DNA from 4 places in the Serratia sp. LSHTC3 genome. Region 4 is predicted to be linked to each of the others. Evidence: predicted binding sites of a transcription regulator. Region 4 holds the regulator's gene; each other region holds the start of a gene.
What was found. Region 4 encodes sigma-54, which starts transcription at its own class of promoters, with help from an activator protein. Its sites were predicted from a motif close to GTTGGCACANNTTTCGCTNT; they were not measured.
Positions count from the first base shown of each region.

Region 1: glnK (P-II family nitrogen regulator) is a predicted target of sigma-54. The motif match lies at 3,706-3,725, and genes of this name have one in related genera.
Region 2: AC2CGI_RS13880 (circularly permuted type 2 ATP-grasp protein) is a predicted target of sigma-54. The motif match lies at 3,869-3,888, and genes of this name have one in related genera.
Region 3: glnA (glutamate--ammonia ligase) is a predicted target of sigma-54. The motif match lies at 1,934-1,953, and genes of this name have one in related genera.

Region 1 is NZ_JBXUNP010000005.1:124,491-129,971, reverse strand. Features, by position in the region: gene AC2CGI_RS18915 (MGMT family protein) at 1-252, shown strand, start outside; gene AC2CGI_RS18910 (YbaY family lipoprotein) at 317-808, opposite strand; gene tesB (acyl-CoA thioesterase II) at 1,040-1,903, shown strand; gene amtB (ammonium transporter AmtB) at 1,994-3,280, opposite strand; gene glnK (P-II family nitrogen regulator) at 3,317-3,655, opposite strand; gene smdB (multidrug efflux ABC transporter permease/ATP-binding subunit SmdB) at 3,935-5,481, opposite strand, start outside.
Region 2 is NZ_JBXUNP010000003.1:214,001-219,481, reverse strand. Features, by position in the region: gene AC2CGI_RS13900 (ABC transporter substrate-binding protein) at 1-1,477, shown strand, start outside; gene pyrB (aspartate carbamoyltransferase) at 1,767-2,702, shown strand; gene pyrI (aspartate carbamoyltransferase regulatory subunit) at 2,715-3,179, shown strand; gene ridA (2-iminobutanoate/2-iminopropanoate deaminase) at 3,278-3,664, shown strand; gene AC2CGI_RS13880 (circularly permuted type 2 ATP-grasp protein) at 3,924-5,360, shown strand; gene AC2CGI_RS13875 (alpha-E domain-containing protein) at 5,354-5,481, shown strand, end outside.
Region 3 is NZ_JBXUNP010000008.1:12,531-18,011, reverse strand. Features, by position in the region: gene typA (ribosome-dependent GTPase TypA) at 1-1,662, opposite strand, end outside; gene glnA (glutamate--ammonia ligase) at 2,033-3,442, shown strand; gene glnL (nitrogen regulation protein NR(II)) at 3,637-4,686, shown strand; gene glnG (nitrogen regulation protein NR(I)) at 4,695-5,481, shown strand, end outside.
Region 4 is NZ_JBXUNP010000004.1:410,582-416,062, reverse strand. Features, by position in the region: gene npr (PTS phosphocarrier protein NPr) at 126-398, opposite strand; gene rapZ (RNase adapter RapZ) at 395-1,249, opposite strand; gene ptsN (PTS IIA-like nitrogen regulatory protein PtsN) at 1,377-1,838, opposite strand; gene hpf (ribosome hibernation promoting factor) at 1,994-2,281, opposite strand; gene rpoN (RNA polymerase factor sigma-54) at 2,305-3,738, opposite strand; gene lptB (LPS export ABC transporter ATP-binding protein) at 3,791-4,516, opposite strand; gene lptA (lipopolysaccharide ABC transporter substrate-binding protein LptA) at 4,523-5,062, opposite strand; gene lptC (LPS export ABC transporter periplasmic protein LptC) at 5,031-5,481, opposite strand, start outside.

The DNA.
Region 1 (5,481 bases), on a different contig from region 4:
GGCAAAGTCACCACTTACGGTGAAGTCGCCCGGCTGGCCGGCTCGCCGCGCGCCGCGCGTCAGGTTGGCGGCGTGCTGCGGCGTTTGCCGGAAGGCAGCACGCTGCCCTGGCACCGGGTGATCAACCGCCACGGACAGATCTCGCAGCAGGGGGAGGATTTTCAACGGCAACGGCAGGCACTGCTAGCGGAGGGGATAATTTTCGGCCCGCACAGCACGGTCGATTTCGAACGCTACGGCTGGCGCTGGTAAAACAAAACAGCCTTTGGCCGAAGCGCAAAGGCTGTTGATTTCATCTTGCTGTACCGCAGTAAGTTTACTGCATGGCGGTTGGCGCAGCCTGCATCGGCACGCCCTGCACCGGAACCAGCAGCAGATCGGCGCGGGTGCCGTTGCGGTTAACCACTTCCTGGATGGTGTCGGTAATGAACATCAGGCGCCCGTTGACCGTCACCGCTGCGCTCAGAATGATGCGCGCATTCGGTTGGATGTCGGACGGGTTGTACGGCAGCGTAAAGCTGAATGGCGCCTGCTGTCCTTCAGTACGCACCGCGCGCTGTGCAATCACTTTGGACGGCGCATCTGCCAGCGAAGCGTCAGAGAGGGTGACCGTCAGTACGGCGTCCGGCGGCAGCGCAATGCGCTGACGTATATTAACCGAACCTGTCACCGCCGGGCCCTGAATCTGCGTTTGCGCAGCCGCCGGGTTACCGGCCGTCTGTGTAGGCACATCGGCACTCTTTTGCGCGCATCCTGCCAGCGTGATCGTCAGTGCCGCGGCACCGCCTACGATTTGCCAGAGTTTCATGGATCGGTCTCCTTTTTTATTATCAACATGTTGGTGGCTTTCACCACCTCACCTATTAAACCTAGCACAAAACACTGATAAATCCACTTTACCCCGCCTATTAATCACTTAAACAGCCCAAGGCGTCCATGATTAAGAGCATTCTCATCGGCCCCTTAACGCAAAATGTTGACGCCGCGCCGTGATATTCCGCACACTGCGCAAAATGATTATTAGAAAGGTAACAACTTTATGAGCCAGGCATTGCAAAACCTCCTCGATCTGCTGGATCTGGAGAAAATCGAAGAAGGGTTGTTCCGCGGTCAGAGTGAAGATCTGGGGCTGCGCCAGGTGTTCGGCGGGCAGGTGGTCGGCCAGGCGTTGTACGCCGCCAAACAGACGGTGCCGGACGAACGCAGCGTGCATTCGTTCCACAGTTACTTCCTGCGCCCGGGCGACAGCAGCAAGCCTATCGTTTACGACGTGGAAACCCTGCGCGACGGCAACAGCTTCAGCGCCCGTCGCGTCAGCGCCATCCAGCACGGCAAACCTATCTTCTATATGACCGCCTCCTTCCAGAGCCCGGAAGAAGGTTTCGAGCACCAGAACCAGATGCCGGACGTGCCGCCGCCGGAAGGGCTGCTGTCTGAGTCAGAGATCGCCCAGAAGCTGGCGCATATGCTGCCGGAAAAAGTGCGCGAAAAATTTATCGGCCAGAAGCCGATCGAAATGCGCCCGGTGAAATTCCATAACCCGCTGAAAGGCAGCGTGGAAGAACCGCATCGCTACGTGTGGTTCCGCGCCAACGGCAGCATGCCGGACGATCAGCGCATCCACCAATATCTGCTGGGCTACGCGTCGGACTTTAACTTCCTGCCGACGGCGCTGCAGCCGCACGGCGTCGGCTTCCTCGAGCCGGGCATGCAGGTGGCTACCATTGACCACTCAATGTGGTTCCACCGTCCGTTCCGCATGGATGACTGGCTGCTGTACGCGGTGGAGAGCTCCTCTGCCTCCGGCGCACGTGGCTTTGTACGCGGCCAGATTTATACCCGCGACGGCGTACTGGTCGCCACCACCGTGCAGGAAGGGGTGATTCGCCAACGCGACGCCTGATCCGAAGCATAAAGAAAGGGGCGATGTTTCCATCGCCCCTTTTGGCTTCATCATTATTTTAGTCTTTAGCGCACTGCCCTGCTTTGAGCCTTACTGGTTGTAGGCGCTCTCGCCGTGGCTGTTGACGTCCAGCCCCTCGCGTTCCTGCTCCTCCGGCACTCTCAATCCAACCATGGCGCCCGCGATCTTGAAGGCGATAAAGGCGGCGACGCTCGACCACACCAGCGTGATCAGCACGCTCACCAGTTGGATCCAGACCTGATGGCCCATCGTCACCCCTTCGGCGTAACCGGTGCCGCCCAGTGAAGAGGCGGTGAACACCCCGGTCAACAGGCAGCCGACGATGCCGCACACCCCGTGCACACCGAACACGTCGCAGGTGTCGTCCACTTTCAGCCATTTTTTCAGCGTCACGACGCCCCACAGGCCGGCGACGCCGCCCACCAGACCGATGATCAACGCCCCGCCCACGCCCACGGTGCCCGCCGCCGGCGTCACTGCTACCAGCCCGGCGATCATGCCGGAGCAGGCGCCCAGCAATGAAGGCTTGCCGCGCAGCACCCACTCGGCGAAGGTCCAGGAGAGAATGGCGCCCGCAGTGGCAACCACGGTGTTGAGGAATGCCAGAGCCGCAATGCCGTTGGCCGCGCTGGCGGAACCGGCATTGAAGCCGAACCAGCCGATATACAGGATGGACGCCCCGGTAAACACCATCGGCAGGTTGTGCGGTTTGAAGGCCTCTTTACCGAAGCCGGCGCGCTTGCCAATCAGGTAGGCGCCGATCAACCCGGCGCTGGCGGCGTTGATGTGCACCACGGTGCCACCGGCGAAGTCCAAGGCGCCGTCGGCGGCCAGGTAACCGCCGCCCCACACCATGTGCGCGATCGGCAGATAAGACAGCGTGAACCAGAGGATCGCGAAGATCAGCACCGCCGAGAAGCGAATGCGTTCGGCGAAGCCACCCACCACCAGCGCCACGGTGATACAGGCGAAGGAGGCCTGGAAGGCGACGTGGATCATTTGGCTGATGCTGCCGGTGACGCTGTCGATGCCGATGCCTTTCAGCATCGCCGTTTCGAACCCGCCGAACACCGCATTGCCCTCGCTGAACGCCAGGCTATAGCCATACAACACCCACAGCACGCAGACCAGCGCGAAGGTGACGGTGACCTGCGTCAGCATCGACAGCACGTTTTTGCCGCGCAGCAAGCCACCGTAAAACAGCGCGATGCCCGGCAGCGTCATGAACAGCACCAACGCGGTGCAGATCATCATAAAGGCGTTGTCGGCCTTATCAGCGACCGCCGGGGCGGCCAGGGCCAAAGAAGGAACCAGGGTTACCGAACTCAGGCCCAACATGGATAACAGTCTTTTCATTATCAATCCATCCCCATCACTTAACTGAGTTCGCGGTTACAGTGCCGATTCGTCGGTTTCGCCGGTGCGAATGCGGATCACACGTTGCAACTCGGCAACGAAAATTTTGCCGTCGCCGATTTTGCCTGTGTAGGCGGCTTTGCTAATCACATCAACCACTTCATCCAACTGATCGTCGGCGATGGCGATATCGATTTTGACCTTGGGCAGGAAATTGACGTTATATTCGGCGCCGCGATACAGCTCGGCGTGCCCCTTCTGGCGGCCAAAGCCCTTCACTTCGGTTACGGTCAACCCCTGAATACCCACGGAGGACAAGGCCTCGCGCACGTCCTCCAGCTTGAACGGTTTGATTACCACGGTCACCAGCTTCATATTGCCCCTCCACGAATTAAGCCCAAACTCACCCCTGGTACGCGTCATATGTAGCAAGGGCTGTGCCAAATTTTATTTTGCATGGCGATTCAGCGGATTAGCGGGCACGCGGGCGCCGCCGCGGCGCGGCGCAGTACCGATACCTTGAATGGGTTAAATAATGCGCACTGATTTGGTGCGTGTCGCGTCGAAAAAGTGCAGAAAGGGGGCGTAGCCTGGCGGAGTTGCCTGCTTGTGGTGCGTTGGGAAAAATAAGGGCCGCGATCGCGGCCCGTGGGATCAGGCGGGTTGGCTCTCCTCGCGCACCGCTTCCGCCAACTGCTCGCCCGCCAGCTGCAGCTGATACATCTGGTAGTAGCGCCCCTGCTGCGCCAGCAGCTGCTGATGGTTGCCCTGCTCCACCGCCTGGCCGCGATGCAGCACCAGAATGGAATCGGCATCGACGATGGTCGAGAGGCGGTGAGCGATCACCACCAGCGTGGTGTGCTCGCGGATCACGCGCAGCGCCCGCTGGATAGCCTGCTCGGTGCCCGAGTCGATATTGGCGGTCGCCTCGTCGAGGATCAGGATCTGCGGCGCCTGCACCAAGACCCGCGCCATCGCCAGCAGCTGTTTCTGCCCAACCGACAGGTTATTGCCCTGCTCCCCCAGTCGGGTGTGAATACCCTGCGGGAAGCCACGCACCAGATCCGCCAGCTGCACCGTTTCCAGCGCTCGCCAAACGGCGTCTTCCTCGATATTGCGCCCCAACGTGACGTTGGCCAGCACCGAATCGGCGATCACCACCGGATCCTGCTGCACCATCGCCACGCCCTGGCGCAGCGTGCGGTGCGACAAGCTGGAGATCGGGCGGCCATCGAGACGCACTTCTCCCTCGCTGACCGGGTAATAACCCATCAGCAGGTTGGCCAAGGTGCTCTTGCCGCTGCCGGTGTGCCCGACCAGCGCCACGAAGCCGCGCGACGGCACCGACAGAGAAATATGCTGCAGCACCTTTTTGTCCGCGCGGTAAGCGAAGCTCAGATCGGTGATGTCGATGCGGCCGCCGGCCAACGGACTATCGTCGGTACCGTAACTCTGCTGGCTGCGATCCATCAGTTCGAAAATGCGTTCGCCGGCCACCACCGCCTGCTGCAGGATCGACTGTTGTGACGTCAGCTCGATCAACGGTTCGTTCAAACGCCCCAGGTAGTTGATGAAGGCATAGAGTACGCCGACGCCAATCACGCCTTCACCGCTGAAGCCGAACAACATCAGCAAACCGCACAGCACCAGCGCCGAAAACAGGCTGAGCAGCGGCCGCAACAGGAAACCGTCGAGCCGCAGCGTCTGCATGCGCGCGAGATAGTGCGACTGGCTGGCGGCGCTCATGCGCTCGCCGAAGCGCACCTGCTGGCGGAATTGCTGGATCACGCCCATGCCGTTGATCACTTCGTTGAAGCCGTCGTTGATGTCCGCCAGATAACTGCGCACCCGGCGCACAATCGGCGTGCTGTAATATTGATAGATGCCCATCACCACGAACACCGCCGGGAAGATGCAGATAGCCACTAACGCCATGCGCCAGTCGAGGCTGAACATCGCCACCAGCATGGCGCCGATCAGCGCGGCGCTTTTCAGCACCGTGGAGACCACCATCACGTACAGGTCCTTGATCACTTCGGTGTCGTTGGTGACGCGCGAGATCAATTGCCCGACCGGTTGCGTGTCGAAGGCGCTGAGCGGCTGGCGTAGCGCGGCGTCCATCACGTCGGTGCGCAGCCGCTGCACCACGCCTACCGCCGCCTGATTGAACAGCAGCGCCTGGAAGTAATGCAGCGCCGCCG
Region 2 (5,481 bases), on a different contig from region 4:
ATCGCTGGATGACATCGTCAGCCTCGATCCGGCGGAAGCCAACGAACTCTCCAGCATCCAGACGGTGCCCAGCCTGTATCAACGATTGGTGCAGGCGGATCGCGACGATCCGGCCAAGGTGGCGCCGGTGCTGGCGGAAAGCTGGCAGAGCGATGCGGCGGCCAAAACGCTGACGGTGAAACTGCGGCCGCAGGCGGCGTTCGCCTCCGGCAACCCGCTGACCGCCGACGACGTGATCTTCTCCTACAGCCGCGCGGTCAAGATGAACAAATCGCCGGCGTTCATCCTCAACGTGCTCGGTTGGCAGCCGGACAACATCGACGCGCAGCTCAAGAAGATCGACGAACATACCGTGCAGCTGCGCTGGACGGCGGACGTCAGCCCGGCGGTGGCGCTGAATATCCTCTCGACGCCGATCGCCTCGATCGTCGACAGCAAAGCGGCGCTGGCCAACGTCAAAGACGGCGACTTCGGCAACGCCTGGCTGAAGATGCACTCCGCCGGCAGCGGCCCGTTCAAGATGCGCGTCTATCAGCCGCATCAGGCGATCGTGCTGGACGCCAATCCCACCACGCCGGGCGACAAGCCGCAGCTGAAAAACATCATCATTAAAAACGTGCCGGATCCGGCCACCCGCCGCCTGCTGCTCCAGCAGGGCGACGCCGATATCGCCCGCGAACTGGGCGCCGACCAGACCGACACGCTGAAGAACCAGCCGGGCGTCAAGGTGCTGGAGATCCCGTCCGCCGAGCAAAACTACCTGGTATTCAACACCGGCAACGGCGCCAATCCGCTGCTGAACAACCCGGCCTTCTGGGAGGCGGCGCGCTACCTGGTGGATTATCAAGGCATCACGAAGGATCTGCTGAAGGGACAATACTTCGTGCACCAGAGCTTCCTGCCGGTCGGGCTGCCGGGCGCGCTGGAGACCAACCCGTTCAGCTACGATCCGGCCAAGGCGAAAGCCATCCTGGCCAAGGCGGGGATTACCCACGCCGCCTTTACGCTGGACGTGGAGAACAAACCGCCGTTCATCACCATCGCGCAGGCGCTGCAGGGCAGCTTCGCCGCCGCCGGCGTGAAGATCGAGCTGCTGCCGGCCGCGGGCAGCCAGGTTTACTCCCGCGTGCGCGCCAGGCAGCATCAGGCGGCGATCCGCCTGTGGATCCCGGATTACTTCGACGCCCACTCCAACGCCAGCGCCTTCGCCTACAACGACGGCAAGAGCAGCACGGTGGCCGGGCTGAACGGCTGGCAGATCCCGCAGTTGAACCAGCAGACGCTGGCGGCGCTGGCCGAAGCCGATCCGGCCAAGCGCCGCGCGCTGTACACCGCCATGCAGCAGGAGCTGCAGCGCAGTTCGCCGTACGTGTTTATCGATCAGGCCAAAACCGAAGTGGTGCTGCGCGACAACGTCAAAGGCTATCAACAGGGGTTGAACGCCGACATGGTCTACTACGATCGCGTCAGCAAATAGCCGGCGGGCGGCCATCGCCGGCCAATCGATTGCGGGGCGGCAAAAAACGGCGTTTTAACGCTTGCAGTGGCAAAAAGCGCGAGTATAATGCGCCACAATTTGCCAGGAGAAAGCATGAAAAACGACGTTTGTTTTGTTAGCCGCAATCGACAAAACCGACTGCCTATCGGCGGCCAGCTGCCGTTGTTTCTCCTGTTGCTAAACCGATCGTTTCAAGCCCCTCATTGAGGGGCTTTTTTTTGCCTTAAAAAGTCCCGCGCCACGGGCACGCGTCGAGGAGGAGTGAAAAATGGCCAACCCGCTGTATCACAAACACATCATCTCTATTAACGATCTCAGCCGCGAGGATCTGGAGCTGGTGCTGCGCACCGCCGCCGGTCTGAAAGCCAACCCGCAGCCGGAACTGTTGAAACACAAGGTGATCGCCAGCTGCTTCTTTGAAGCCTCGACCCGTACCCGCCTGTCGTTCGAAACCTCGATGCACCGCCTCGGCGCCTCGGTGGTCGGTTTCGCCGACGGCAGCAACACCTCGCTCGGCAAGAAAGGCGAAACCCTGGCCGACACCATCTCGGTGATCAGCACCTACGTGGATGCCATCGTGATGCGCCATCCGCAGGAAGGGGCGGCGCGCATGGCCTCGGAGTTCTCCGGCAACGTGCCGGTGCTCAATGCCGGCGATGGCGCCAACCAGCACCCGACCCAAACCCTGCTGGATCTGTTCACCATCCAGGAAACCCAGGGCCGCCTGAGCAACCTCAGCATCGCCATGGTCGGCGACCTGAAGTACGGCCGCACCGTGCACTCGCTCACTCAGGCGCTGGCCAAGTTCGAAGGCAACCGCTTCTACTTCATCGCCCCGGACGCACTGGCGATGCCGGCCTACATCCTGAAAATGCTGGACGAGAAAGGCATCGAGTACAGCCTGCACGGCAGCATTGAAGAAGTGGTGCCGGAGCTGGATATTCTCTACATGACCCGGGTGCAGAAAGAGCGCCTCGATCCGTCCGAGTACGCCAACGTGAAGGCGCAGTTCGTGCTGCGCGCCGCGGATCTGGCCGGCGCGCGCGCCAACCTCAAGGTGCTGCACCCGCTGCCGCGCATCGACGAGATCGCCACCGACGTGGATAAAACGCCGCACGCTTACTACTTCCAGCAGGCGGGCAACGGCATCTTCGCCCGCCAGGCGCTGCTGGCGCTGGTGCTCAACGCTGATTTGGCTCTTTAAGGGGGAACCGCCATGACTCATGACAACAAACTGCAGGTCGAAGCGATCAAATGCGGCACGGTGATCGACCACATTCCGGCGCAGATCGGTTTCAAACTGCTGACGCTGTTCAAGCTGACCGCCACCGACCAGCGCATCACCATCGGCCTGAACCTGCCTTCCAACGAGCTGGGCCGCAAGGATCTGATCAAGATCGAGAACACCTTCCTGACCGAGCAGCAGGCCAACCAGCTGGCGATGTACGCGCCGAAGGCCACGGTGAACCGCATCGACAACTATGAAGTGGTGCGCAAGCTGACCCTTAGCCTGCCGGACCACATCGACGGGGTGCTGACCTGCCCGAACGGCAACTGCATCAGCCGCAGCGAGCCGGTGGCGTCGAGCTTCAGCGTCAAATCGCGCGGCGGCGAAGTGCACCTGAAGTGCCGCTACTGCGAAAAAGAGTTCGAGCACCAGGTGGTGCTGCAGGCCGACTAAGCCCGGTATGGGTGCCGGGAGATGGCGCTGTTATTCTCCCGGTGACGCCCTATAATGGGATTTCTGGATAGAACAATCCTCGTTTATCAGGAGAAAACATGTCACGTAACATCAGCACTGAACTCGCCCCGGCAGCCATTGGTCCTTACGTGCAGGGCGTTGATCTGGGCAGCATGATCATCACTTCCGGCCAGATCCCGGTCGATCCGAAAACCGGCGCCGTCGCCGACGACGTCGCCGCTCAGGCGCGCCAGTCGCTGGAAAACGTCAAAGCGATCGTCGAAGCCGCCGGCCTGAGCGTTGCCGACATCGTGAAAACCACCGTGTTCGTGAAAGACCTGAACGACTTCGCCACCGTCAACGCCGCGTACGAAGCCTTCTTCACCGAGCACAGCGCGCCGTTCCCGGCCCGCTCCTGCGTGGAAGTGGCGCGTCTGCCGAAAGACGTGAAGATCGAAATCGAAGCCATCGCCGTGCGTCGTTAATCGACGCGCACGCGCATCACGGCCAGTGCAGACTGGCCGTTTTTATTTCTGCTCTGCCCGACAGCCTGCCGTCCCTGCGCCTTCAGCGCTCACCGCCACCGCCATTTCGCCCTATATTAAGGCGTCGCTACGCCGCGCCTGCACCGCAAACGGGCGTTTTTCATCGCGGCAGCCCCGCTCTGCGCCATTTTCGCCCGTTATCGCCTTGGCACGTTTTATGCTCGATTGATTGACAGCCTGCAATGTCGACGAGGTGACGATGCTGAATATCAATCTTTCCGCTTCACCGTTTTTTGATGAGATGCTTCTGGCTGAGGGAAAACACCGTGGCCACTACGACGCCTACTGGCAATGGCTGCAGCAGGCCGATCACCAGGCCGTGCAACGCAAGCGGGAAGAGGCTGCGCTGCTGTTTCACCGGGTGGGCATCACCTTCAACGTCTACGGCGACGATGACGGCGCCGAGCGGTTGATCCCGTTCGACAGCGTGCCGCGCATTATTCCGGCCGCCGAATGGGCGATGCTCGATCGCGGCATTCGCCAGCGCGTACAGGCGCTCAACGCTTTCCTGCACGACATTTACCACCAGCAGCATATTCTGAAGGCCGGCCTCATTCCGGCAGAACAGGTGCTGGCCAACGATCAGTATCAACCCTGTATGCAAGGTGTTGATCTGCATCGCGATATCTATGCGCATATCGTCGGCGTGGACATGGTCCGCAACAGCGACGGCCAATACTACGTGCTGGAAGATAACTTGCGCACCCCGTCCGGCGTCTCTTACATGCTGGAAAACCGCAAAATGATGATGCGTCTGTATCCGGAACTGTTCGCCCGGCAACGCATCGCGCCGGTGGAGCGCTACCCGTCGCACCTGCTGCAAACGCTGCGCGAAAGCTCGCCCATCAACGATCCCACCGTGGTGGTGCTGACGCCGGGCCGCTTCAACAGCGCCTATTTTGAGCACAGTTTCCTGGCGCAGCAGATGGGGGTGGAGCTGGTCGAAAGCGCCGATCTGTTCGTCAAGGACGGCGCGGTGTTCATGCGCACCACCGCCGGGCCGTGCAAAGTGGACGTGATCTATCGTCGGGTGGACGACGCCTTCCTCGATCCGCTGGCGTTTCGGCCGGACTCGATGCTCGGCGTACCGGGGCTGCTGTCGGTGTATCGCGCCGGCAATGTGGTGCTGGCCAACGCCATCGGCACCGGCGTGGCCGACGACAAATCGATCTACCCCTACGTGCCGGATATGGTGCGCTTCTACCTGCAAGAGGAACCGATCCTCAACAACGTGCCAACCTGGCAGTGCCGACATAAAAACGAACTGTCGTATGTGCTGGCCAACCTCGAACAGATGGTCGTGAAAGAGGTGCACGGCGCCGGCGGCTACGGCATGTTGATCGGCCCTACGGCGAGCAAGGACGAGCTCGCCCGCTTCCGCGCTCTGCTGCTGGCTCGCCCGCAGAATTACATTGCGCAAAACACGCTGGCGCTGTCCACCTGCCCGACCTTCGTCAACGATGGTCTGGCGCCGCGGCATATCGATCTGCGGCCGTTCGCCCTCAGCGGCGCGGAGATCCGCCTGGTGCCCGGCGGCCTGACTCGGGTGGCGTTGGCGGAAGGTTCGCTGGTGGTGAACTCGTCGCAGGGCGGCGGCACCAAGGACACCTGGGTATTGGAGGACGACCTATGCTGAGCCGCACCGCCAGTGAACTCTATTGGATGGCCCGCTATCTGGAGCGGGCGGAAAGCATCGCCCGGGTGCTGGACGTCACCAACAAGCTGTCGATGATGCCGATCCGCGACGGCGGCGATCA
Region 3 (5,481 bases), on a different contig from region 4:
CGCTTCGTCAGTACCGGAAGCACGCATGTTGGTCAGCTTCTTACCGGTCAGGCAGTTTACGGTCAGGTCGTTGGAACGTGAGTGAATACCGATGATCTGGCCTTCATACACTTCCGCACCGTGGCCCAGGAACAGCTTGCCGCGATCCTGCAGGCCGAACAGCGCGAACGCGACCGCTTTGCCCTGGCCGTTGGAGATCAGCACGCCGTTCTGACGCTGGCCCACTTCGCCCGGACGCACGTCGTCGTAGTGGCTGAAGGTGGAGTACAGCAGGCCGGTACCCGAAGTCATGGTCATGAATTCGTTACGGAAGCCGATCAGACCGCGGCTTGGGATCACGTAGTCGAGACGCACGCGGCCCTTACCGTCCGGATCCATGTTTTTCAGGTCGGCTTTACGCTCACCCATCGCCTGCATCACGGAACCCTGATGCTGCTCTTCGATATCCAGCGTTACGTTCTCGAATGGCTCCTGCTTGCGGCCATCGATTTCGCGGAAGATAACTTTCGGACGGGAAACCGCCAGCTCGAAACCTTCACGGCGCATGTTTTCGATCAGCACCGACAGGTGCAGCTCGCCACGACCGGATACGCGGAAGGCGTCCGCATCGTCGGTTTCTTCAACGCGCAGCGCCACGTTGTGCACCAGCTCTTTGTTCAGACGGTCAAGGATCTGACGCGACGTCACGTACTTACCTTCTTTACCGCAGAACGGCGAGGTGTTGACGTTGAAGAACATGGTTACGGTCGGTTCGTCGACGGACAGCGCCGGCAGCGCTTCTACGGCGTTGGTGTCGCAGATGGTGTCGGAGATGTTCAGCTCGCCCAGGCCGGTGATGGCGATGATGTCGCCCGCTTCCGCCAGGGTGCTGTCGATACGCTCCAGACCCAGGTGACCCAACACTTTACCCACTTTACCGTTGCGAGTTTTGCCTTCGCTGTCGATGATGGTGACCTGCTGGTTCGGCTTCACTTTACCGCGCTTGATGCGGCCGATGCCGATAACGCCCAGGTAGTTGTTGTAGTCCAACTGGGAGATCTGCATCTGGAATGGCGCTTCCAGCTCAACCTGCGGCGCAGACACGTGGTCGACGATCGCCTGATACAGCGGGGTCATGTCTTCCGCCATGTCGTTGTGGTCGACACCGGCGATGCCGTTCAGCGCAGAAGCGTAGATGATCGGGAAGTCGAGCTGCTCGTCGGTCGCGTCGAGGTTCACGAACAGGTCGAACACCTGATCCACAACCCAGTCAGGGCGCGCGCCAGGGCGGTCAACCTTGTTGATGACCACGATCGGCTTCAGACCGTTGGCGAAAGCCTTCTTGGTCACGAAGCGGGTTTGCGGCATAGGGCCATCCATTGCATCCACAACCAGCAGCACCGAGTCAACCATCGACATCACGCGCTCTACCTCACCGCCGAAGTCGGCGTGTCCAGGGGTATCCACGATGTTGATACGGTAACCGTTCCAATTAATGGCGGTGTTTTTTGCGAGGATGGTAATCCCACGCTCTTTCTCCAAATCGTTGGAGTCCATTACGCGTTCGGTGGCTTCCGCACGCTCTCCGAAAGTACCGGATTGTTGCAGCAGCTTATCAACCAGGGTGGTTTTACCATGGTCAACGTGGGCAATAATGGCGATGTTACGCAAATTTTCGATCACAGCTTTGCCTCGGGCATTAGAAATAGCGCGCTATTGTACACGTATTAAGCGAGGGACTAAACAAGATCACAACCATCTCTTATAAACAACCGCGTACCGGTCAGTTTGTGATCCCTTTCACGGTGCAAAAAGCCGCAATCGTTGCACTTTTGCACCATTTCAGTGCCCACGCCCACCCCAATTGCACCATTTCGGTGCAATTTATCACTGATGGTGCATACTGTGGTTGGGTAAAACCCGCGCAGAAAGGCGATGAAAGCCTTTTTTAAAAGTTGGCACGCTTTTCGCTTTAGTCTTTTCAAGGCGAAAAAAAGCCAGTTCCACAGATTCGTTCCACGACGACGACAATGATAAACCGGGAGAGTTAAGTATGTCCGCTGAACACGTTTTGACGATGCTGAATGAGCATGAAGTGAAATTCGTAGACCTGCGTTTCACTGACACCAAGGGTAAGGAACAGCACGTGACTATCCCGGCTCACCAGGTAAACGCCGACTTCTTCGAAGAAGGTAAAATGTTTGACGGCTCCTCTATCGGTGGTTGGAAGGGCATCAACGAATCTGACATGGTGCTGATGCCGGACGCCAGCACGGCGGTTCTGGATCCGTTCTTCGAAGAACCTACGCTGATCATTCGCTGTGACATTCTCGAGCCGGGCACCATGCAAGGCTACGATCGCGACCCGCGCTCCATCTCCAAACGCGCCGAAGACTTCCTGCGCTCCTCCGGCATCGCGGACACCGTGCTGTTCGGGCCAGAGCCTGAGTTCTTCCTGTTCGACGACATCCGCTTCGGCAGCAGCATCCGCGGTTCCCACGTGGCCATCGACGACATCGAAGGCGCCTGGAACTCCGGCACAAAATACGACGGCGGCAACAAAGGCCACCGTCCGGCGGTGAAAGGCGGTTACTTCCCGGTTCCACCGGTCGACTCTTCGCAGGATCTGCGTTCCACCATGTGTCTGACCATGGAAGAGATGGGCCTGGTGGTTGAAGCGCACCACCACGAAGTGGCGACCGCCGGTCAGAACGAAGTGGCGACCCGCTTCAACACCATGACCAAGAAAGCCGACGAAATTCAGATCTACAAGTACGTGGTGCACAACGTGGCGCACGCCTTCGGTAAAACCGCGACCTTCATGCCGAAACCCATGTTCGGCGACAACGGTTCCGGCATGCACTGCCACATGTCGCTGTCCAAGAACGGCACCAACCTGTTCGCCGGCGACAAATACGGCGGCCTGTCTGAAACCGCACTGTTCTACATCGGCGGTATCATCAAGCACGCCAAGGCGATCAACGCGCTGGCCAACCCGACCACCAACTCGTACAAACGTCTGGTGCCAGGCTACGAAGCGCCGGTGATGCTGGCTTACTCCGCCCGTAACCGCTCCGCGTCTATCCGCATCCCGGTGGTCGCCAGCCCGAAAGCGCGCCGCATCGAAGCCCGCTTCCCGGATCCGGCGGCTAACCCATACCTGTGCTTCGCCGCACTGCTGATGGCCGGCCTGGACGGCATCATCAACAAGATCCACCCTGGCGATGCCATGGACAAGAACCTGTACGACCTGCCGCCGGAAGAAGAAGCCGAGATCCCAAAAGTGGCCGGCTCGCTGGACGAGGCGATGGCCGCACTGAACGAAGACCGCGAGTTCCTGACCCGCGGCGGCGTGTTCACCGACGATGCGATCGATGCCTACATCGAACTGCGCAAAGAAGAGATGGACCGCATTCGCATGACGCCACACCCGGTCGAGTTCGAACTGTACTACAGCGTCTAAGCCCTACCCGCGCCGTCCGCCCTGGCGGACGGCGCCCACAATTTTTGTTATCGCTTTTTTGTTGCCGTGGAAACTTTCAGCCCATCTTCGGATGGGTTTTTTTCTCCACCGTATTTTCTGCAAAACTATTCCATACCGCGTCGATCCCGGATGGAGTAGGATAGATGCACTAAAAAGGTGCAGGAGTCTGCTGTATGGCAACTGGCAAGCTGCCCGATGCTGGGCAGATCCTCAATTCACTCATCAACAGCATCCTGCTGTTGGATGACTCACTGGCGGTTCACTACGCCAACCCTGCGGCACAGCAGCTGCTGGCGCAAAGCTCCCGCAAGCTGTTCGGCACGCCGCTGCCCGATCTGCTCGGCTATTTTTCGCTGAACGTCTCTCTGATGCATGAAAGTCTGCGCGCCGGTCAGGGCTTCACCGACAACGAAGTGACCCTGGTGGTCGATGGCCGCGCGCATATTCTTTCCCTGACCGCTCAGGCGCTGCCGGAAGGCTATATCCTGGTCGAGCTGGCGCCGATGGACAATCAACGCCGCCTGAGCCAGGAACAGCTGCAGCATGCCCAACAGGTGGCCGCCCGCGATCTGGTGCGCGGTTTGGCGCACGAGATTAAAAACCCGCTGGGCGGCCTGCGGGGCGCGGCGCAGCTGCTGGCCAAAGCGCTGCCCGATCCGGCGCTGACCGAATACACCAAGGTGATCATTGAGCAGGCCGATCGGCTGCGCAATCTGGTGGATCGCCTGCTCGGACCGCAGCGGCCCGGCCAGCACATCACCCAGAGCATTCATCAGGTCGCGGAGCGCGTCTGCCAGCTGGTGTCGCTGGAAATGCCGGATAACGTCACGCTGGTGCGCGACTACGATCCCAGCCTGCCGGAAATGGCCCACGACCCGGATCAGATAGAACAGGTGCTGCTGAACATCACCCGCAATGCGCTGCAGGCGCTGGGTGAGGCGGGCGGCACCATCACGCTGCGCACCCGCACCGCGTTTCAGATTACGTTGCACGGCACCCGCTACCGCCTGGCGGCGCGCATCGATGTCGAAGACGACGGCCCCGGCGTGCCGGCGCAGCTGCAGGACACGCTGTTCTACCCGATGGTCAGCGGCCGTGAAGGCGGTACCGGCCTGGGATTATCCATCGCCCGCAATCTGATCGATCAGCATTGCGGAAAAATTGAGTTCAACAGTTGGCCAGGTCATACCGAATTCTCGGTCTACCTGCCCATTCGTCAGTGAGGTTTGCAATGCAACGAGGGATAGTCTGGATCGTCGATGACGATAGCTCCATCCGCTGGGTGCTTGAGCGCGCGCTCACCGGCGCGGGCCTGAGCTGCGCCACCTTCGAAGGCGGCAATGACGTGCTGGAAGCCTTGGCCACGCAAACCCCCGACGTGCTGCTGTCCGATATCCGCATGCCGGGCATTGATGGTCTGGCGCTGCTCAAGCAGATCAAACAGCGCCACCCGATGCTGCCGGTGATCATCATGACCGCGCATTCGGATTTGGACGCCGCCGTCAGCGCCTATCAACAAGGGGCCTTCGACTACCTGCCGAAGCCGTTCGACATCGACGAAGCGGTGGCGCTGGTCGAGCGCGCCATCAGCCATTATCAGGAACAGCAGCAGCCGGTGCGCAGCCAGCCGGCCAGCGATCCGGCGGCGGACATCATCGGCGAAGCGCCGGCGATGCAGGACGTGTTTCGCATCATCGGCCGGCTCTCGCGTTCGTCGATCAGCGTGCTGATCAACGGCGAATCCGGCACCGGTAAAGAGCTGGTGGCACATGCGCTGCACCGCCACAGCCCGCGCGCCAAATCACCGTTCATCGCCCTGAATATGGCCGCTATTCCCAAGGATCTGATCGAGTCCGAGCTGTTCGGCCACGAGAAAGGCGCCTTCACCGGCGCTAACCAAATCCGTCAGGGGCGCTTTGAACAGGCCGACGGCGGCACGCTGTTCCTCGACGAGATCGGCGATATGCCGCTCGACGTGCAAACGCGCCTGCTGCGGGTGCTGGCGGACGGCCAGTTCT
Region 4 (5,481 bases):
AATTTACAGGCGGTTACGGCTGATTCTGGAAGCGGATTCGCAAAGTGAGAAACGGGAGGGCTACGTTATGGGAGGGGGGGAGGCAACACATGCGCCGAGGCGACGCATGGGGAGAGTCTCAGCGACTAATCTTCATCAAACCCGGAGTTGAACAGCTCGACCACCGCCGCCAGCGCGTTGACTTCGTCGGGGCCGGTCGCTTCGACTTCGATATGCCGGCCCTGGGCGGAGTCCAGCATCAGCAGCGCGATGACGCTGCTGGCTTCGGCTTCGGTGCCGCTTTCGTTGCGCAGCATCACTTCGGCGTCGAAGCTTTGCACCAGTTCGAACAGTTTCATCGCCGGGCGCGCGTGCATGCCCAGCTTGTTTTTGATTTCAACCGTCTGTTTGACCGTCATTGTTTGCGCTTTTCCAGCGTGCGGTGGCGCGACTGCACGTTCTTGCCGCGCGAGCGGAAGTAATCGGCCAGCTGTTCCGCCACGTACACCGAACGGTGCTTGCCGCCGGTACAGCCGATGGCGACCGTCAGGTAGCTGCGGTTGTTGGTTTCCAGCATCGGCAGCCACTGTTCCAGATAGCTGCGGGTCTGGTAGATGAAGTTGTGCACTTCGGTATGGCGATCGAGGAACGACGCCACCGGTTTGTCCAGGCCGGTCATCGGCCGCAGCTTCGGATCCCAGTGCGGGTTCGGCAGGAAGCGCACGTCGAACACGTAGTCGGCGTCGATCGGGATGCCGTGTTTGAAGCCGAAGGATTCGAACACCATGGTCAGTTCGCGCTCGCGCTTGCCCAGCAGGCGGGTGCGCAGCATTTCGGCCAGTTCGTGCACCGACATTTCCGAGGTGTCGATAATCAGGTCCGCCCGCGAGCGCAGCGGTTCGAGCAGATCGCTCTCTTCGTCGATGGCGCTTTCCAGCGACAGGTTTTTGCTGGAGAGCGGGTGCAGGCGGCGGGTGTCGCTGTAACGGCGGATCAGCGTGTTGCGATCGGCGTCGAGGAACAGCAACTGCGGCGAGAAGCTGTCCGGCAGCTGAGTCATCGCGTATTCGAACACTTCCGGTGATTCAGGCATGTTGCGCACGTCGATGCTGACTGCTGCGGAGATATTGCGTTCCGCCAGCGTATTGGCGAGCTGCGGCAGCAGCACTACCGGCAGGTTGTCAACGCAGTAAAAACCCATGTCTTCCAGCGCCCGCAAGGCGACGGATTTTCCGGAACCGGAACGGCCGCTGACAATCATCAGCACCATGTGGCAACTCCCCTGGCATCGCGGCGGCGTTCATCGCCACCGTTAAACTTTGTTATTCCGGCCGTGGCCGGATCCATCATCATAAAACAGTATCGTTATCCGGGCTGGAAGTCACGCCGGCCGGGCATCACTCGGTGATGATTTGGTAAAGTTCTTCGTCGCTCTGCGCGGCGCGCAGGCGGCGGCATACGGTTTTGTCGGCCAGGCGTTTGGCGACCAGCGACAGCGTATGCAAATGGGTTTTGCACTGATCGGCAGGCACCAGCAGCGCGAACAGCAGGTCGACCGGCTGGTTGTCGATAGCGTCGAAAGCGATGGGTTGGTCGAGACGGATAAACACGCCAACGGCCCGCAGTGTGTCCTCTTCCAGTTTGCCGTGGGGAATGGCGATACCGTTGCCGATACCGGTGCTGCCCATGCGCTCCCGGGTGAGAACCGCGTCAAACACCACCTGCGAAGGCAGATTGAGCTGTTTGGCGGCCAGTTCGCTGATAATTTCCAAAGCCCGCTTCTTGCTGGTGCAGTGTACCGAGCTTTTGGTGCACTCGATGTTTAACACCGAGCTTAATTGCATATATTCGTTGTTCATCTCATCTTCACTTAAAACCGCGCCGCCGGGCGAACCCGGCAAGGCGGTTTTTCGTCGGTTTTAACCCTGATTACCGTTCGGCGCGTCACCCATGCGGGTCACGCGCCGAAGGGTGAGGCGGCGACGGATGCCGCCTCATGGAATGGGTTAGGGTGTCAGTGTTGCTTCAATTTGTCTTTATGTTTGTTCAATTGACGTGCCAATTTGTCGATCAGCGTATCAATTGCGGCATACATATTCTCGTCTTCCGAGGTGGCGTGCAACTCGCCTCCATTCACGTGCACCGTTGCTTCCGCAATTTGCTGCACTTTTTCCACACTTAATACAACATACACCTGATTGATGCGATCAAAATACTGTTCGAGTTTGGCGAACTTGTTGTTCACGAACTCGCGCAACGGATCGGTGATTTCGATGTGGTGTCCGGTAATGTTGAGCTGCATAGTGTCTTCCTTCTCAATAGAGGTCAAACCAACTGTTTACGCTGGTTCGACGGCGGGATGGACAAAGACTCTCGGTACTTGGCGACGGTGCGCCGCGCCACGATGATCCCCTGATCGGCGAGCAGGGTGGCCAGCTTGCTGTCGCTGAGTGGTTTGGCGGGGTTTTCCGCCGCAATCAATTTCTTCACCAACGCGCGGATCGCCGTCGAGGAGGCTTCGCCGCCGCTGTCGGTATTCACGTGGCTGGAGAAGAAATATTTCAATTCGAAAATGCCGCGCGGGCTGTGCAGAAACTTCTGCGTGGTGACGCGCGAGATCGTCGATTCATGCATCTCCACGGCCTGGGCGATATCCGCCAGCACCATGGGTTTCATAAACTCTTCGCCTTGCTCGAAGAACGCCTGCTGTTGATCGACGATGCAGCGGGTGACCTTCAGCAGCGTCTCATTGCGGCTCTCCAGGCTTTTAATCAGCCACTTGGCTTCCTGCAGATTGCTGCGGATGAACTGGCCGTCGGCTTCGCTGCGGGCGCTGTTGCCCAGCGCGGCGTATTGCTGATTGATCTTCAAACGCGGCACGCTGTCGCCGTTGAGCTCGACCGTCCATTTGTTCTGCGTCTTGCGCACCAGCACGTCCGGAATCACGTATTCCGATTCGCCGGTATTGATCGACTGCCCCGGGCGCGGATCGAGCGACTGAATCAGCAGCATCGCTTCTTTCAGTGTATCTTCTTTTAGCCGGGTTGATCGCATCAGGCTGCGAAAGTCGTGGTTGGCCAGCAGATCCAGATGCTCGCTGATGATCAGCCGCGCTTCGGCCAGGTAAGGGGTGTCTTTGGCGTATTGGGAGAGCTGCACCAGCAGGCAATCGCGCAGATCGCGCGCGGCGACGCCGATCGGATCGAAACGCTGCACGCGCTTCAACACCGCCTCGACTTCCTCGAGGGTCACGTTTTCGTCGCCCAGGCTTTCCAGAATGTCTTCCAGCGGCACGGTGAGATAGCCGGTGTCGTCCACCGCGTCGACGATGGAGGTGGCGATGGCGGCGTCGGTATCGGAAAACGGCGTCAGATCCACCTGCCACATCAGGTAATCCTGCAGCGTTTGGGTGGTCTCGCCCTGATAGACCGGCAGCTCGTCGTCGCTGTAGTCGGTGCCGGTGCCGGACGGCGTGCCGGCGGTGTAGATCTCATCCCAGGTGGCGTCCAGCGGCAGCTCTTCCGGCATGTCTTTCTGTTCCAGCGCCTCGCGGGTATCGAGCCCCTCGGTCTCCTGGGTTTCTTTGGCGTCGATTTCGTCGTGCAGATCGGTCTGTTCAAGCAGCGGATTGCTCTCCAGCGCCAGCTGGATCTCTTGCTGAAGCTCAAGCGTGGACAACTGCAGCAGGCGGATCGCCTGCTGGAGCTGAGGAGTCATGGCCAGCTGTTGACTGAGCCTGAGTTGCAAACCTTGCTTCATAGTTTTCTGTCTACTTCCGTTAACGGTGTCGCCCCGCAGGGCGCGCCGGCGCTTAGAGGCGGAACTCTTCGCCCAGATAAACGCGTTTAACCTGCTCGTCGGCCAGAATAGCATCCGGCGTGCCGTGGGCAATCAGTTTGCCCTGGCTGACGATGTAGGCGCGTTCACATACGTCCAGCGTCTCGCGCACGTTGTGGTCGGTGATCAGCACGCCCAGGCCGCTGTCACGCAGGTGCTCGATGATTTTTTTGATGTCGATAACGGAAATCGGATCCACCCCGGCGAAGGGTTCGTCCAGCAGAATGAATTTCGGGTTGGCCGCCAGCGCGCGGGCGATTTCGACGCGGCGGCGTTCACCGCCGGACAACGCCTGGCCAAGGCTGTCGCGCAGATGGGAGATATGGAACTCTTCCATCAGCTCCTTGGCACGGTCTTCGCGCTGTTCGCTGGTGAGGTCGGGACGGATCTCCAGCACCGCCATCAGGTTGTCGTACACGCTCAGGCGGCGGAAGATCGACGCTTCCTGCGGCAGGTAACCAATACCGCGGCGCGCGCGGGCGTGCAGCGGCAGCAGGCTGATGTCTTCTTCGTCGATCACGATGCGCCCGGCGTCGCGCGGCACGATGCCGACCACCATGTAGAAGGTGGTGGTTTTACCGGCGCCGTTCGGGCCGAGCAGGCCGACGATCTCGCCGGATTTCACTTTCAGGCTGACGTCTTCGACAACTTTACGGCCCTTGTAGGCTTTCGCCAGGTTTTCTGCGATGAGTGTTGCCATAAGTGATTAGTTACTCTTTTTTTGCTCGTTTTTGTCTTGCAACTGCGACGGTACCAGAACCGTTGTCACGCGTTTGCCTTTATCGCTAAACGCCTGCATTTGCTGCTGTTGCACCAGATAGGTGATGCGATCGCCTTTCACGTTGCTGTCGAGCTGCTCCAGATAGGCGTTGCCCGTCAGGGTCACCAACTGGGTCGCCACGTCGTAACGCACTTTCTGCGCGTGGCCTTTGACCGGCTTGCCGCTGTCCTGCATCTGGTAGAAGGTTACCGGGTTGCCGAACGCTTCAATATAGGTCTTATTCTGATCTCCGCCCGGGCGGGTGACTACCACCTTGTCGGCGCGAATATCGATGGTGCCCTGTTTGATCACCACGTTGTCGGTGAAGGTGCTGACGTTGCTTTGCATGTCCAACGACTGCTTGAGCGAGTCGATGCTGACCGGCTGGCTGGAGTCGGATTTCAGCGCCAGAGCGGGGGCGCTGGCGGCCAAAACTAAGCTGCCGAGCAACAGGTTACGGAGTTGGTTTTTGGTTCTGAATTTCATAGTTGGTCTTAACCTTATCAATCAGCTCAGCGGTTTTGGTCCGCAGGTTCCCACGCATTTTCATGCCGTTAGAGGTAAAATTGGTCCCGTAAAGCGTGACTTCGTCATCGGAGGTGACGTCCTGGGTGACCAGGTTTACCTGAGCGTTGTCCGTCTTAATTTTTTCCAGCTGCGAGGTGGTGGTCAGGCTGTTCACCTCGACGTGACCATACAGATACAGCATTCGGTCTTTAGTCAGTTTGGCGCGATCGGCGCGAACTGACCAGGTGGCCACCGCATTCTCATCGAACAGCGTCATCACCGGCTGGGTGAACCAGCTCAGCTCGCCGGCGGTGTAATACTTCGCGTCTTCCGCCACCAGTTTGTAATTCAGCTTGCCGGCCGGGTTGTACACCACGGTGACCGTGTGCTGGCTCTGG